DNA from 2 places in the Vibrio tubiashii ATCC 19109 genome. Region 2 is predicted to be linked to the other one. Evidence: riboswitches for the same ligand, from Rfam matches in the RefSeq annotation. Region 2 holds a riboswitch; the other holds the start of a gene.
What was found. Region 2 has a riboswitch for cyclic di-GMP ahead of gbpA (N-acetylglucosamine-binding protein GbpA). Riboswitches for the same ligand answer to the same signal wherever they lie in the genome.

Region 1: another riboswitch for cyclic di-GMP. It lies ahead of IX91_RS05180 (TfoX/Sxy family DNA transformation protein); the one in region 2 lies ahead of gbpA (N-acetylglucosamine-binding protein GbpA).

The regions. Positions count from the first base shown of each region.
Region 1 is NZ_CP009354.1:1,132,727-1,141,175, reverse strand. Features, by position in the region: gene elyC (envelope biogenesis factor ElyC) at 1-407, shown strand, start outside; gene torR (two-component system response regulator TorR) at 488-1,201, opposite strand; gene torD (molecular chaperone TorD) at 1,439-2,086, shown strand; gene purR (HTH-type transcriptional repressor PurR) at 2,298-3,305, shown strand; cyclic di-GMP riboswitch class I at 3,450-3,536, shown strand; gene IX91_RS05180 (TfoX/Sxy family DNA transformation protein) at 3,670-4,260, shown strand; gene IX91_RS05175 (TVP38/TMEM64 family protein) at 4,411-5,103, shown strand; gene IX91_RS05170 (putative signal transducing protein) at 5,103-5,408, shown strand; gene IX91_RS05165 (alpha/beta fold hydrolase) at 5,405-6,217, opposite strand; gene glgA (glycogen synthase GlgA) at 6,371-7,834, opposite strand; gene glgC (glucose-1-phosphate adenylyltransferase) at 7,824-8,449, opposite strand, start outside.
Region 2 is NZ_CP009355.1:1,251,502-1,259,950, reverse strand. Features, by position in the region: gene IX91_RS20845 (YaeQ family protein) at 1-199, opposite strand, end outside; gene IX91_RS20840 (cold-shock protein) at 269-478, opposite strand; gene IX91_RS20835 (alternative ribosome-rescue factor A) at 832-1,044, shown strand; gene IX91_RS20830 (threonine/serine exporter family protein) at 1,087-2,250, opposite strand; gene IX91_RS20825 (hypothetical protein) at 2,721-3,086, shown strand; gene IX91_RS20820 (D-alanyl-D-alanine carboxypeptidase family protein) at 3,282-4,448, shown strand; gene gbpA (N-acetylglucosamine-binding protein GbpA) at 4,508-5,965, opposite strand; cyclic di-GMP riboswitch class I at 6,037-6,124, opposite strand; gene IX91_RS20810 (helix-turn-helix domain-containing protein) at 6,498-6,851, shown strand; gene IX91_RS20805 (DUF3313 domain-containing protein) at 6,946-7,617, shown strand; gene IX91_RS20800 (DUF3820 family protein) at 7,630-7,845, shown strand; gene IX91_RS20795 (hypothetical protein) at 7,887-8,129, shown strand; gene IX91_RS20790 (hypothetical protein) at 8,275-8,449, opposite strand, start outside.

The DNA of each region.
Region 1 (8,449 bases), on a different replicon from region 2:
CTGAAGTGAGCAATGCCCGTATGATGGCGAAAGTGGCTCTCGCCCTTGGCGTCTCGAAATCTGACATTATTCTGTTAGAAACCGCCAAAGATACTTGGGAAGAAGCTCGACAAGCGGCAGCATTCGTTAATACCAAAAAGCTGGTTGTTGTAACGTCAGCCAGTCATATGGAGCGTGCTCTGAATGAATTCTACTCGGCAGGATTAAAGCCGTACCCTGCACCTACCAATTACCTTGCGCATGATAAAGTTACACAAGCATGGGCTAAATACACACCTAAAGCGGTGTATTTGGAGCAAACCGAGCGTTATTGGCACGAAACCTTAGGTCAAATTTGGCAAACGCTTAGGAATTGGGCGTCAGATTATGAAGAGCAAGCGCTGCAAGCTTCTGAAAGCAAAGTTTGATACCAAGTAAACTATGAATCCTAGATAGAAAAATACCGAGTCAAGCCTCGGTATTTTTATGTCTGTTGACGCGGTAACATTTAGTCACCTGCAAACATATAGCCTTCGCCATGAACGGTGACAAAAATTTGTGGATTCTTTGGATCGAATTCCATTTTTGCTCGCATGCGACGAATCAAGACATCAATTGTGCGATCGTTTGGTGCATCAACACGGTGGCTGATCATATTTAAGATACGTTCACGGCTGAGAACCTGATTCGGATAAGAGGATAAAGCCACTAGCAGTTCATATTCTGCTTTAGTCAGCTTAACCGGCTCACCGTTACGACTCAGTGCACGGCGCTGAACGTCAAACGTCCACTCACCAAAGCGAACAACATTATCATCTTGCTTCGCTGCGCTGTCAGAGCCTGACGAGTTACGTGCAGCGGAAATTCGCCACAGTAAATTCTTAACTCGAACCAATAGCTCGCGTAATTCAAAAGGTTTAGTGACATAGTCATCGGCGCCCATTTCAAGGCCAACGATTTTGTCGATGCTGTCCGTGCGTCCTGTTACCAGGATAATTCCAATGTCTGATTGACTGCGAAGTTCGCGAGTTAGCATTAATCCATCTTCACCGGGTAGATTAATATCCAACATCACCAAATCAATCGCGTTGCTTTGTAGCATGTCTCGCATCTGCTCGCCGCTTTCTGCTTCGCTGACTTGGTAACCTTCATTCTGAAAGTAGCCAACGAGCTTGCTGCGAGTCACTACGTCGTCTTCTACTACTAGTACGTGATAACTCATCTGCACCACTTAATTTGCATTGGGAATAGTTCTATCATTTATTCTATTCATAAATAGTAACATTTCTAGTATTTATCACTTTAAAAACGAGAAAGATGATTTTTTATTGATTCAAGACAAAACCGCCGCCTTTGTTAATAAATGCTCATAATTCGTCTTTTATTGTCACGTAAGCCATTACCGCTATTCATTTTTATTAGTTACACTAATAGGTAGTTATTTTGGGAGTGATACCTAATGCAAGAAATCAAAGCATTCAACGAGAAACGTGCGGAAATCTATTGGTGGCTTTCAAGCCTTTACGCCAAAGAATTAACGGAAGAGAACCTTGAACAGTACCATTCAGCTCAAATCCGCTCTTTCCTTACTGGCCTTGGCGAGAATGCCGATCTAAAGCCGTCGATTGATCGTGTCATTGATGCACTCAATCGCCTTATCGATCGCGAAGATGCACAACTAGAGCTTGCCGCTGATTTTTGTGATCTATTTTTGAAGTCTGATCGCGACTCTGCACTACCTTACGCTTCAATGTACATTGGAGAGACTGGCCTGCTTAACGACAAACCAGCGAAAGAGATGGAAGCGTTAATGCTAGAGCATGGTGTTGCTGTCGATGAAGGCTTAAATGAACCTGCTGACCATATTGCCATTGAGCTGGATTTTCTCGGCAACCTCATCATTCGCTCTAATGAGCTTGAGCAAGAGCGTCATATTGAAGAAGCACTGATCGAGCAAGAGGGCTTCATTCGTCAGCACCTTCTAAGTTGGACCCCTAAGTTTTCAGCTAAGTGTCAAACACTCGATGAGTTCGGTTTTTACTCGGCGATCGCTTCTCTCACAGTGGCATTCTTAGAGTTAGATTGCACATACTTAATCGGTGAATAGAGTCTGACAATGTGAACTGACACAGGTCAGTTCGAAGAAATGTGTTTGCCCTAAGTCGGATTGCGGTCTAAAATCGTGACCGCAAACGATAAAAATGAACTATTCAAATACAAACCGCTAAATAAGAGCGGTTTTTGTGTTTCTGATACTTTCTGCCAACTTATTCTAAACTGAATATATTCTCGTGGCAGTCATCGACAGGACAAAATTTATGGCCACTATTAAAGACGTTGCTCGCCTTGCTGGTGTTTCAACAACCACTGTGTCTCACGTGATTAACAAAACACGCTTTGTTGCCGAAGCGACACAAGAAAAAGTGATGGAAGCGGTAACCGAGCTTAATTATGCACCGAGTGCAGTTGCTCGTAGTCTTAAGTGCAACACTACTCGTACAATCGGTATGTTAGTGACACAATCGACGAACCTATTTTTCTCAGAAGTTATCGACGGCGTAGAAAGCTACTGTTACCGCCAAGGTTACACCTTGATTCTGTGTAATACAGGCGGCATCTATGAAAAACAACGCGACTACATTCGCATGTTGGCTGAAAAGCGTGTAGATGGCATCCTAGTGATGTGTTCAGATCTGACTGAAGAGCTGAGCGAAATGCTTGATCGCCACAAAGATATTCCAAAAGTAGTTATGGATTGGGGCCCAGAGAGTTCTCAAGCAGATAAGATCATCGATAACTCAGAAGAAGGCGGCTACTTAGCAACCAAATACCTAATTGAACGTGGTCACACTGACATTGCTTGTTTAAGTGGTCACTTCGAAAAAGCAGCATGTGTTGAGCGTATTAGTGGCTTTAAGCGTGCCATGGCCGAAGCGGAACTACCGGTAAATGAAGATTGGATTCTTGAAGGTAACTTCGAATGTGATACAGCGGTATTGGCGGCAGATAAAATTGTTGCAATGGATAAAAAGCCAACAGCCGTGTTCTGTTTTAATGACACCATGGCACTTGGTTTAATGAGCCGCCTGCAACAAAAAGGCATTCAAATCCCACAAGATATTTCCGTAATTGGTTACGATAATATTGAACTGGCCGAGTACTTCTCTCCGCCGTTAACAACGGTTCACCAACCAAAACGTCGTGTTGGTAAGAATGCCTTTGAAATTCTTCTTGAGCGAATTAAAGACAAAGAGCACGAAAAACGCGTGTTTGAGATGCACCCAGAGATTGTTGAGCGTAATACCGTTCGTAATCTAAATAAATAACCTTAACTCAGACGCTTAGCTAGTAGCCGTACTATTGGCTAAGCGTATATCTCCCCTCTATTTATTGAACCAATGTCACATTTATCCTATACAAACGTGATGTTCTGCGCAGAATTTATTTATTCTTAAAGTGTTCGATTAATGCCACGAACAGGGCAAACCATTCCGAAAGGATGGGACGCAAAGCCTCCGGCCTTAAACAATTTATTGTCTGGTAGCGGGGTTGCCGATGGCGAATATGCAAACTGTCATACCGCTTTTACTTGCACTCGTATGACACCTTACTGACAATGTCTCTGCATAATTTTGCTAATCTCTCGGACCTGCATTGGTGGCGTATACTTATACACCGAGAAAACACAGCATGGATAAACCAATACTAAAAGACTCAATGCGTTTATTTGAGCAGTTAGGACATATCAAGTCTCGCTCAATGTTTGGTGGCTTTGGCATTTTTGCTGATGACACTATGTTCGCACTTGTCGTCAACGATAAGCTTCACGTACGCGCGGACGCGGCTCTCGCTAAACAATTTAAGTCTCAAGGGCTAGAACCTTACGTATACAAAAAACGCGGCTTTCCCGTCGTGACAAAGTATTTTGCGCTTTGTGATGACTGGGCAGCAGACGCAGGTAAAACGTTAAAGATTGCTAGCGTCGCGTTAAAAGCCGCAAACCAAGAGAAACAATGCCAATCGCAGGCGAAACCGAATCGCTTGAAGGATCTTCCTAATTTAAGGCTAGCGACAGAACGCATGCTTAAGAAAGCAGGCATAGACACTGTCGAAAACTTAGAAGAGGTGGGCGCCGTACACGCTTTTAAGGCTATCCAGTCTACACACTCTGCCGATGTTAACATCGAACTTCTCTGGGCTTTAGAAGGTGCTATTAAAGGCACGCACTGGTCGGTTATCCCACAAAGCCGACGTCAGGAACTGTTAACGCAAGTTAGCTAATCTAAAACAATATATCTAGAAGAAGTCAGCCTTAGTGCTGACTTTTTTATTGTTTTTTATCTGCCACCTTGAAATTTGTCGCTTGCTTTCCCTGTCTTGTCTAGTAACACTAATATTTGATATCCATGAAATTAAATGGAGCTGCTCAACATGAATAAAAAGATCATCCTAGGAATTGTTTTCGTCGCATTGATTGTTTTACTTGGCGTCAATTTTGGCCAGTATCTCACGCTAGACAATGCCAAAGCCCAGCAAGCTGAGCTTGCGGCATTTATTGCTGACAACTTTACTATCGCCGCGGCGAGCTATTTTATCGCCTATGTTGCCATCACCGCTTTTTCGATTCCTGGCGCTGCGGTCGTGACTCTTTTGGGTGCTGCCCTTTTCGGTTTCTGGACAAGCTTACTGCTGGTTTCTTTCGCTAGCACCATAGGTGCAACACTCGCATTTTTGAGCAGCCGATACTTATTGCGTGATTGGGTACAAAGCAAATTTGGTGAAAAGCTCAATGCCATCAACCAAGGCGTTGAAAAAGATGGCGCATTTTATCTGTTCTCACTGAGATTAATTCCAGTGTTCCCATTCTTCCTCATCAACTTGTTAATGGGTTTAACACCTATCGCGACGGCTCGATTCTATTTGGTGAGTCAACTCGGTATGTTGCCAGGAACTGCGGTTTACCTGAATGCTGGTACTCAACTGGCTCAAATAGACAGCTTGTCGGGTATCGTATCTCCAACCGTTTTAGCCTCTTTTGCACTTCTCGGCTTATTCCCTGTCATTGCAAAATGGATTATGGCTAAAATTAAGAGCTCCCCTTCAACATCAAATGGAAATGCTTAATGAGGATCTATTCCGCATCGACGCCTACCGAAGCTCACATTGTTTGTGAGCTTCTTAAGTCTCAACAGATTGACTGTGAAGTTCGCGGTGAAGGCGTGTTTGGGCTCCAAGGTGAAATACCTTTTGGCGAGAGTAGCGAACCTTATGTCTGGTTACTTGACCCAGAACAAGCCAAGCATGCCAATACGGTTATCGAACAATTTAACAATGCAGATGTTGGCAGTAATTGGCTTTGTAACCAATGCGGGGAAATGAACGAGCCTCAATTTGGCGCATGTTGGCAATGCGGACAAGCAGCACCTTAACCGATTTTAGGCGCTTCAATTTGCTGCTGAATAAATGAAATTGAATGGTGATTGAACTCTTCTGGTCGCTCGACGTTACATACATGGCCGCAATCGGCAATCTCAAGTAACTTACTTTTACGATGTGCTGCGACCATCTCTTTCACAGGTTGAATAAACATATAGTCTTTCTCACCCATCAAATAGAGCGTTGGGATTGGCAGTTCTCTATCCTTAAAATACTTCATCAGTGGGTTAACTTCCGAAGTGAGAATAAACCAACGCTTAAACTCTTTCTGGCAAAGCTTCTTTGCTTCGCGGATAAATAAGTGCCTTGATTCCCTCTGAGTACGCTGCGGCATCACAATATAAGCAAAAAGGCTGTATAACCACATATAAGGGATAACGTGTTTGCACATGCCACCTAGCCTAACCAATATCTGCGAACGGACGTTAAATCGCGTTACAGCGCCACCTAGCACCATCGACTTGACTCTATCTGTTGCAAGTTCCGCTAGGTTTCGAACAATTATCGTGCCGAGAGACATACCAACAAAATGAGCCGAACGTATCTTTAAGTGATCAAGCACCTTAAGAATGTCCATTGTCACCGCTTGAAACGTATAGCGGTTTGCCATTAGCTCTTTGATCAATTGATTCGACTTACCGTGACCACGAAGATCGATAAGTAATAGATTAAAATGCTGTTTATACGCTTTGATTTGCTTAAACCAAATTGAGGAACTTCCCCCTGCGCCATGCACAAAGACTACCCATTCATCACTTGTGGGATGGGTAAAGGTTTTGTGAAATAGCAAGGTATCACTCATATCGAAAAGGGTTTACTCAGCAATAAAATTGGTTACGGAGAGTACCATAAACATAGGGGGATTTACGTCAATTTACCTCAATTCTTAATTATTCTTTTATTAAAAGTGTAAGTAACCATCAAAAAAGGCGCCCTCAAGACGCCTAGTTTCATATTAGCTTTTGTTCAACGCACTGTGATACAAGGATAGATATTCATCTGCCGATTTGTTCCAACAGAAATTTTGCTCCATCGCATACAATTGAACGCGTTTGACTTCGTTAGGTTGCTGCGCGTGCAGCAGTAAAGAACGCTGCAACACGTTAAGCAAAGCACTTGGCTTTGGTTCATCAAATACAAAACCCGTTGCATTTTCAGGCTCAGCATCATAGTCATTAACGCTGTCGCGCAACCCACCAACGCCGCGAACGATAGGGAGTGTACCGTAAGCCATGCTGTAGATCTGATTCAAACCACACGGCTCAAACTCAGAAGGCATAATAAAGAAGTCCGATCCCGCCTCAACCAAATGCGCTAACTCATTGTCATACGCCTCAACAAAAACAAACTTGTCGCTATGCAGCGCTGCAATCTCTTTTAGCTGAGACGCTAGAACAGGGTCACCTGTGCCGACAATCACCACCTGAACCTGATACTTAAGAAAATCACTTAAGATCGGCAATAGATAGTGCACACCTTTTTGGTGTGTCAGGCGACAGACCATGCCATAGACTGCGACCTCTTGAGTTTCTAGTCCCACCCTTTGCTGTAACTCTCGTTTACACGCTTTTTTACCCCTAACCATACTTTGGCGAGTCGCCTTGTAGTTCACAGGTAAGTAAGCATCACTTTGAGGATTCCAAGCGCTGTAGTCGCATCCGTTAAGTATGCCGACTAAATCGTCTGAGCGCTGTTGAAACTCTGCTGCCATGCCATGGCTGCCAAGTTCTGTTTTTAGCTCTTCAGCGTAAGTTGGACTGACAGCATTGATCTTATCCGCATTCATCACCCCCGCTCTTAGCATCGTAATGTGCGTCGCACTGACTGCCGCATCCAGCGCATAACGCGTGTGCATCTCTGGCAGAGACTGCAGTTCATCGTAACTAAATACCCCCTTAAACACCGCGTTGTGTACCGACAATACACTCTTAGTATGAGTGAAAAAGTCATGCGAATGATAGCGGTGTTTAAGCAAGTATGGGACAAATCCAGTATGCCAGTCGTTGGCATGAATAATATCTGCTTTGAATCCGAGCTTAGGTAACATATCTAGACTAGCGGCACTAAAAAACGCAAAACGTTCACCGTTATCGACGTACGCTTGATTGTTTTCCGCGTACATCTCTGGCCTATCGAAATACTTCGGACAATCGATGGCATACACGGGCACGCCAACGATCTCTAGCTGTTTAACCCGATATTCAGTGTGAGGCCAATGCTCTAACTGAGTTTCAAGCACCACTTGGGCTTGCTCAATACCCGCCAACTTTTGGTAAGCAGGTAAAGTAATACGAACATCTTGCTGCAGTGCGAGTAGTGCTTCAGGCAGTGCCTTGGCAACGTCTGCCAAGCCACCACTCTTAATTAACCCTTCAACTTCCGATGCTACAAATAGAATAGATAAATTCTTAGTAGCCAACTCTTGCTCCTTTAGGAATAACAACGATGCCATCTTCCGAAACGTGGAAGTGCTTTTTATCTTCGGATAGGTTTACACCAATCTGGGTGCCCGGTGCAATATCGACATCTTTATCGATGATTACACGGCGTAGTACACAACCATCACCGACCTTAACATCACCAAGTAGAATACACTCACTGATATCACAAGCAGAAGCAATATTACTGCGGAAGCCTAATACTGACTTCTCAATACGTGAACCACGCACATAGCTGCCATTACAAACCAAGCTATCAATGATCTGCACGCGGCCATTGACGGAGTCTGTAAATGTCGCAGGTGGCAGAGGTGGGTAGAATGTATGCAGAGGCCATTTACGGTTATAAAGCGAGAATGGCGCATCTTTCTCAAGCAGATCCATGTGTGCTTGCCAGTACGCTCCAATGGTACCGACGTCACGCCAATAAACTTCCTCTTTCTCACCAGTAATTCGGTTAGTGCTGAAGTCATAAACAAACACATCACCACGTGGGAACATCTTTGGAATAATGTCTTTACCGAAGTCATGAGAAGAGTCTGGGTTGTCAGCATCTTCGATCAGTTCTGAAAACAGTGGTTGAGCTTCAAAAACAT
Region 2 (8,449 bases):
GCTCTTCAGTGGTTGATAAGCCTTTTGTTAGAGTCAGTTCCGGCTGCCATTTGACACAGAAGGCCAAAATGCGCGCCATCATTCGTGGCACTGTTTCTGATGGATGCTGTGCGACAGTAAGCTGTGTAGAGTCATACAAGTCGCGATTGGTGTCGGAAAGAGAAATTCGGAATTTGTAAATAGTGGGTTTAAGAGCCATGAGCCTTACTTATAGTCAAAAAAATAGCCAGCGTAATGCTGGCTATTGTAAATCTTTAGTACTAGACAATTAAAGTACTTTAATTTGCTCAGCTTGTGGGCCTTTTTGACCTTGAGATACTACGAACTCAACTTTTTGGCCTTCAACTAGAGTACGGAAACCGTCGCCAGTGATTGCTGAGAAGTGTGCGAAAACGTCTGGGCCGTTTTCTTGCTGGATGAAACCAAAGCCTTTAGTTTCGTTGAACCATTTAACTGTACCAGTAACAGTGTTAGACATAATGTATATCCTTGATAAACCTTGTAAAAGCCATACGGCACCGATAGCGTGGAAAAGGAGATTGCTATTGCGTACGACGTTGCGGTAGATATTCAAGTAATCCAACGAAACGGCGAAATTAAACAAGAACCGTTTTCTAGCTGCGATCCAGTCTAAAGCGAAGTGCAACTAAGTCAATAAAAATAAGGAGCTTTGTACAGTTTAATATCGTGTTTTCACTAGAAATTTGCGCTAGGTATAGTTTCGAAAATATTACTGATTAGCGTATAAATAGTGTAACATTCGTTTGGCTAGTAGATTGTATCGTTTTACTATTCTCTGGCTAATATTTAATCATTTATTGTGGAGGCCGTATGGCTAAGAACAAAGCAAAAGGTGACATTGGAGAGGTTGTCCTCATCCATGATGTCGAGATGGGTAGAGGGCAAGTGCAAGACAACGCCCTTAAAGCGATGGTAACCAGTAAGCTCTACAGAGCCAAGGTAGAGAAAGCGAAAAAAGGCAAAGGGAGTTATCAGCGCAACATGAAACACAGGGGTAAAGAGCCCTATTCAAAAGCCGCTTAACAAGCGAAGTTTGAATAGGGCTTTTTATTACCTGGCGACGAGCTACCTTTCTATCTTAGGTGAATAGATAGAGTATGCGGTGATTTGGCCTGCGACGATGGCTGAGAACATAAACAGTGCGGAAAGGCCAATACTCGGAATGGGCAAGACCGATTGCTCAAACACCGATTGACTCGCGCTGACCAGAACTCGGCTCCCCGGAACTAGAATGATGATCCCTTGTACGATGTATATCGAGCCGGTGAGGTCCATTTTTTTAGCCACCCAAGTACCATACAAAGTAATCAGAACTGTCGTAACCCAAGTGCCAACAACCCAACCACTCTCAAAGCCTAGATAAAATGGCCCCCACATGCCCAGAGCTGCAACAGGCAAACCAAGCAATATATCGGTAGGGCGTGCATTGAAGATGATGCCAAGTGAGATTGAGATTAGGAACAAACCGGAAATATGCAGCCAAGTCGGTACTTCATTAGTGTAATCAATGGATGCCGCTTGCCCCCAAACGGCTTCACCAATATTCAGCCCCATAACAATACCGACAAACAGCTTGATAAGCGTCAGCGCACTTTGCCCCAACAGACTTGTGCCTGAAACGAGATCATTAAACGCGAGACACTCTAGCGAGTTTGCGATGGAAAGTCCGGGGACGAAGAGAACAATGGCAGCGATACACAAAGCCCAAACGGGGACGGCAGCACCTGTGCTTGCGAACCAAGCAACTAGCATCCCAGTGATAAGCGCAGCAATAAACTCAACGGCAATCGAACGGCGAGCTTTGCAAATCTGTTGAGCGCCCCATACTAGAAAACCTAACAAGACAGAGAACAAAACCGCATCTAGCGTGCTGCCAACGAGCATTAGGTACGCAGGCGGGATGCCCATATTAGCCAGCGCAATGACCCACTTAGGGTAACCCACAGGCTCTGGCACGGGCTCGCTGCTTGGCTGGTTGATTCTGATGATGGTATTGGCAAGCAAACTTAAGTTAATTGATGCAGGCTGGTGGCGCTTCATCACTACCGCATTATTGTCATCAGGAAACTGATAGTTAACGGTCGTCGGGGTTGCCTGGATCATAACATCCACCCCATGTTTACGAGCATAAAACTGAGTGTATTTCTCAAGTTTGTATGGCGCACAGCCACTGCGGTGAAGGGTATCGCCGATCTCGACTATCTTCTTAATTCGGTACTGGGAAGGCATGGTATGTGATACGTATAAATCTGTGACGCAAAGGTACCAAAGCCCTTCTAATGAGACGAGACACAATGCAGTGAACAGTGGTTAAGCTCACACAAAAAAGTTATCCCTCATGCCTGTATCTTGTCGATTTTCGAAAACTAAGTTTTTGGACTCATAAGTTTGTCAATTTGACTGCACATTTAGTGTTCTCATTCACATATATCGAAATAATTTAAACTGTAACAATTGTTATTTGTCTGTAACATTTAAAAGCTAGCCTTTTATGCTATTACCCTAAGTGTAAGTATACAAAGAATCCTTATTATATATGCATTTAACAAATTATTTACAATTGGGTTATCTATGAAATCTGTGTAATAAATAGACAAAAATACTGCTTGAATTTAAAACTAGATGGGCGAAAATATACGCAAAATGAGTTTGCAGAAATGAAAGGAAGCTTTTTCTAGTTTTTAAGAGCGAGGCAAAATATGAAACTATTCATTATCTTCATGGTGTCGATTTCCGCGGGTGTAGCGTCGGCAGATCACATTCATTCATTCTTGCTTGGTCTTTACGTTTCTACTCTTGCGGTAGGTAGCTGCTACTGGTTTGCATTCCGCAGTAGTCGTTTCCCGCAACTAGCACTTCTGCTATTGCTTTGTGGTCTATTCTCTAAAATCGCAGTGACGGTTGCGGGCGTATCTTGGGGAATCTCGCAAGACCTCATTAGTTCACCACTAGTATTCTCACTCTCGTACTTGTTCTTCTCACTTGTCGCAAGCTATGTTTGGTTTGTTTACCGCGAGAAGTTAATGGCAAGAAAGAAAGCACGCGAAGAGCTAAAAGCTGCTTAATAGAAAACTAAGCCAAAAGATTACAGAACCAGCGTCTCGGCGCTGGTTTTTTTGTATCTAAATCTGGCGACTGGGTAAATATTTACCAAAATTCCTACTGAATAGTAACGATTGATGTCAAAGCTGCTGATTCTATTGCAAGGTTGTCTATACTGAGGTCGTTACTCAATCATTTAAAGTGAGACGTCGCATATCATGACCACGCGTTTTCTAAAATTCACCGCGCTTCTTTCGACATTTTCTCTTTCATTTGGTGTATTTGCCGCACCTACCATTATCCCGGATCCTCCGACATTAGGCGCCAAAGGGTATATCTTGATTGATTACCATACTGGTGCCGTGTTGGTGGAGAAAAATGCGGACAAGAAGCTTAATCCAGCGAGCTTAACCAAGTTGATGACTGCTTATGTTGCAGGACAGGAAGTAAAAAGCGGCAATGTTTCTCTCGACGATCAAGTTCGTATTAGCCGTAAAGCTTGGGCGAAGAACTTCCCTGATTCTTCAAAAATGTTTATCGAAGTAGGGACAGATGTCCCACTCATCGACTTGTACCGTGGTTTGATTGTTCAATCCGGTAATGATGCCAGTGTGGCTATTGCCGAGCATGTAGCGGGCAGTGAAGATGCTTTTGTTAGTTTAATGAATAGCTGGTCGCAAAAACTTGGTCTTGAGAACACCGGATACACTAATCCGCATGGCTTGGATAGCGATGGATTGTATTCAACGCCACATGATATCGCTCTGCTCAGCCAAGCTATTATTCGTGATTTGCCTGACATCTATTCGCTGTATAGTGAAACTTCATACACTTATAACGGAATTACGCAATACAATCGAAATGGCCTACTTAGAGACAGAAGCCTAAATGTTGATGGCATGAAAACCGGTTATACGAGTGGAGCGGGATACAGCTTAGCGACTTCCGCGACCAGTGGTGACATGCGTTTGATTTCGGTCGTGATGGGTTCTAGCAGTACGAAAAGCCGAGAGTCGGAAAGCAAGCAATTGCTGAGTTACGGTTTCAGGTTCTTTGACACTGTGTCTCCATCTAAAGTGACAGACACGTTAGCAGAAGCAAAAGTGTGGATGGGGAGTGAAGACCTTGTCCCTGTTGGCGTCGATAAACAAGTATTGATCACCCTACCAAAAGGCGGTGCGAACAAGCTTAAAGCCGAAATTGAATACAATGGGGAGCTTGTTGCACCAATCAACCAAGGAGAGACTGTCGGACAGGTGATCTACAGTATTGATGGTGAAGAGGTCGCAAGCGCAACATTGGTTGCTCAGCAGGATATTGAAGAGGGTGGTTTGTTCAAGAAGTTGTTTGATTGGTTTAAACGCCTAATCTCAGGTTGGTTTTAACCATACCTAACATAAACAAGAGGATGCACTGGGCATCCTCTTTTTTGTATATAAACGACTTACAGCTTGTTCCAAGCTGATTGCCAGTGAGAACCAACGCCTGGTTCGTACTGCGTCGCCGATGGTGACCACTGTACACAGTAACCTGAGTATGGGAACTCTTTACACTGATAAACCGCACCATCACTGGCTAATACTTTAGTTCCCGCTGTGTAGCTTTCTAAGCCTTGTGGGAAGACAAAGTCGTAGTCACCAGGTGGTGGCGTTTGATCTTCTACTAGGTGGAAATCTAGCGTGTTTTGGTCAATTACTTTACCTTGGTCGTCTTTGGTAACCACCACTAACATATGATGCCCTGGCTCGGACTTAGATAGAGTCATCGTCGTGCCTTCAACCTCACCGTCTTTCAGCTCCTTCGAGTATGAAGCTAATGGTTCGCGATGGTGGTTGTAGACAGTTAACTCAGCCGTTAAGTCGCCTGTGGCGGTTAGTGTCAGGTCAAGCTCTGTCGGTGACTCGCCAATTACGTACTCTGACTGAAGCCCTACAACATCAAGGTCGTATTCTGGCTCTGGTGTTTCAAATTTATAGCCGATTTCAACGCTGTTGAGTCCTGATCCTGCTTTTAGGTAGACTGGGTTGGTTCCATAAACAGGGGTAAATTCGCCTTGGTCATTAAGCTGTCCGGCACGAATTTGGCTTTGCTCTTGGTTAATCTTACTCGCTAGAGCATAAGACCAGTTGTTTGCTTTACCTTGTTCGCTGTTTTGAATCACGAGTTCTGTGCTGTAAGACGAGTTCTCACCGCTGCTGTCAAACACACGGGTATAAACTGTATCGCCAACACTGAGATCGAGCGTAGGGTTGATTTGACCGCCTTGACTCCAATCAGGAATCACTGGGCCATCACCATCGAATTTTACGTCGATAACATTGTAGAACGAAGCAGCCGTATCGCCCACATCCCAAACAGCAAGGATCACTTGATAACCTTCTCGCTCAGGAACGTTACAAAGGTGGCTAACACGTTTTGGTGGCTGAACCATTCCCCCATCGACAACACAGAAAGGCGTGAGGTCAAATGAACTGCGCGCGAGGGGCTGATTAGGGTTCCAATCTGCTTTGGTGATGTAGTATTTCCAGTCTTTAGTGACGTGATTGGCAGTGAAAGTCCACTCAAAGTACTGAGAGCCCGATTTGATAGGTCGTTTAACCCAACGGTCAGCGGTTTGCTCATCCAACGCCGCTGCTAGCGAGGTTTCAGCGCTGGCAATTTTACCATCGCGTGGGCCTGTTTCAGGGAAACCATCTGGCCCTTCTACACTTTGCGGTTCATATTGAATCGCACCACAGTTGGTGTTCTTTTCGTTTGTGTCACTGGTTGGAAACTTACAAAGTGCCGCGCGGCCTTCAGCAACGCCATTTTCGTACGCTGAAACGTACCCGTGGCCGAAGCTAGCACCGCTCACACTAAGTAGAGCTAACGCAATGAGTGATTTGTTTGGGAGTTTGTTCATCATTTGTCCTTATCTATGGATAACAAAAAAGATGACACTCCGGCACGCGAAACATCTAGCGAGACTCGCTAAATGGCAACCCCGCTATCATAGACATAAGATGTCGACAGACCGGTGGCTTTGCGTCCTAACCTTTCGGATAGTTTGCCTGAAGTGCAGCCTATACTTGCCGCAATATATTGTTAGATTACAAAGTAATGAGTTTTGTATAAGCAGGCGAAATGTAGCTAACGCCAATCAGAAAAGCTAAGCCCAAAACTTAAATGTGGAATGATAATCTCGATCTGAATTTCTTGTCGCAAATTAACTTGCTAATTACATATTGACTAATTTATTAACCTATTGAAATTAAATAACTAAGCGGTGTTAATGATGTGTTTTATGAATGATTTGGGTGTGATTTATTTTTGTCTCGTCCTGTCTGTAGCTGACGTTTAGCAGACAAAGCTTTGACTTTCACTTACCAAGCTCTGACAACCTCAAGTACCAAAACAACGACAATCCACCCCAAAATGTTATACAAGGAATCACGATGGAATTTACCGACAAAGATAGAGAGGCGCTCTACCAAATCTGGATGTCGAAAAAATCGAAAATGCGACTCACTCAGATGGAATTTGCCAAAAAGCTTGGCATGAATCAGCTCAGCTTTTCTCGCGTTTTAAGAGGTGAAACACCGCTTACTATGTCTTTCGTGAGCCATTTTTGTCGACTTCTTCATTTAGAACCTAAAAATGTGGTTCCAAGCCTGAAAGAAACCAATGAACATGGTCCAAAGGTGGTGTACCTACAAAGTCGCATGAGTGTCGATGGTGAAATTCAAAATGCTTACATTGAAGGCAATCAAGTGATCGTTGAGTACGCGCACACGGTACATTCTTCTTGATCCCAATATAACCAATTTGAATAGAATACAATTGGACATCTAAATATCATATGGTATAGCATTCTGGTTTCAAATATAAACTAGAGTGCTTTACATGAAATCTTTCAAGGTCTTGCTTTTAATCGTGGTGAGCGTATTCGTGGTTGGATGTGCTGGTGGGCCTGTTCAACGCGCCACTAAATTTACCAGTTATGAAGACTTTCGAGCAGGGCCTGAAGGCGGTGTCGATTTAGTATGGGCTCGCATTGGCCTAAGAGACGCAAAACGATTAAGCGAAAAGCTGGATGAGTATGATTCGGTAGTGATTGACCAAGTGTTTGTCGTTACAGAAGAAAGCACCCTAGATAAAGAAGAAATCCAAGAGCTGACTGATTACATGGTCGCTCGTCTGATTGAGAAAATCTCCCTCCATAAACAAGTTGTCTCAGAGCCGACAGGGAATACTCTGCGTTTGAGTATCGCATTGAGTAATGTTGAAACTTCGAATCCAGTACTGGCGGTTACGAGCAGCGTACTGCCATTTGGTTTAGCCATCTCAACCATCTCCAAAGTCACCACTGGCGAGCATACCAATGTGGGTAGTGCGAGTGTTGAGTTGCTTGTTAGTGATGCGCAGGACGGTACACCACTGTTTGCCGCCATTGATAGAGAGGCGGGAAACAAAGACTTTTCTACAATGATTGACTCGCTTGATGATGCGAAAGACGCGATTAACTATTGGGTAGAGCGATTAGGTGTTACTCTACAAGGCTGGGAACAGCCATAGAAAACCTTAGCAATGCTTGAAAAAGAAAATCTAATTAAACTTGCACGAATGCAAATGCCGTTTGGTAAGTACGCGGGTCGCGTGCTTATCGACTTACCAGAAGAGTACTTACTTTGGTTTGATAAAAAGGGCTTTCCGAATGGGGAGCTCGGTGATCTCCTCAAGTTATGTTTAGCGCTAAAGATCGAAGGATTAGATAGCGTTGTTAAGCCCTTAAAGCGCATGTAACCTTCCACAATCGCTCCCTGTATTTAATTTAAAGATGTACTATGAATTTTGATATCGATGCACTGAGACATCACCAACTGGTCGAAGACGGTCAACTAGAGGGTTGTTACATTCATCAACCTGCTCAAGGTAGTCAGCAAGATGACAAAGCCGTTTTGGCAGAGCGTCAAGCGTTAGAAAAGATGGGATATAAGGTAGTACAGGTTCAGGCTAAAGGCAGAACAACAACGTTTGCCGAGGCGATGCAAAAGTTTGCGAAAAAGAGTGGCCATCAGCCTAGCTAATCAGCGAACGAAGCTTACCTCAGTATCCTTAAACTCTCCCCAGATAACTCCTGTCCTATTGAAAAGAGTCAGACCGTAAAGCTGACTCTTCTTACATTTATTTTTTGCTCGGGCTATTCGTCGATTTCAACTTACAGAACAACTGTTAGTCCATTCGGGTGATAAAGGTTTGTTCGTCATCCACAAAAGCCACATAGCCGCCATGATAGATAAACACCCGACCGCGCCCCTCAACGATGCAGGCAAGCTGAGGGTTTAGATCTTCTTCGTTGTTCTTGCTTTGAAACGTGCCAGTATCCGTAATGACGCCATTGAGTGAA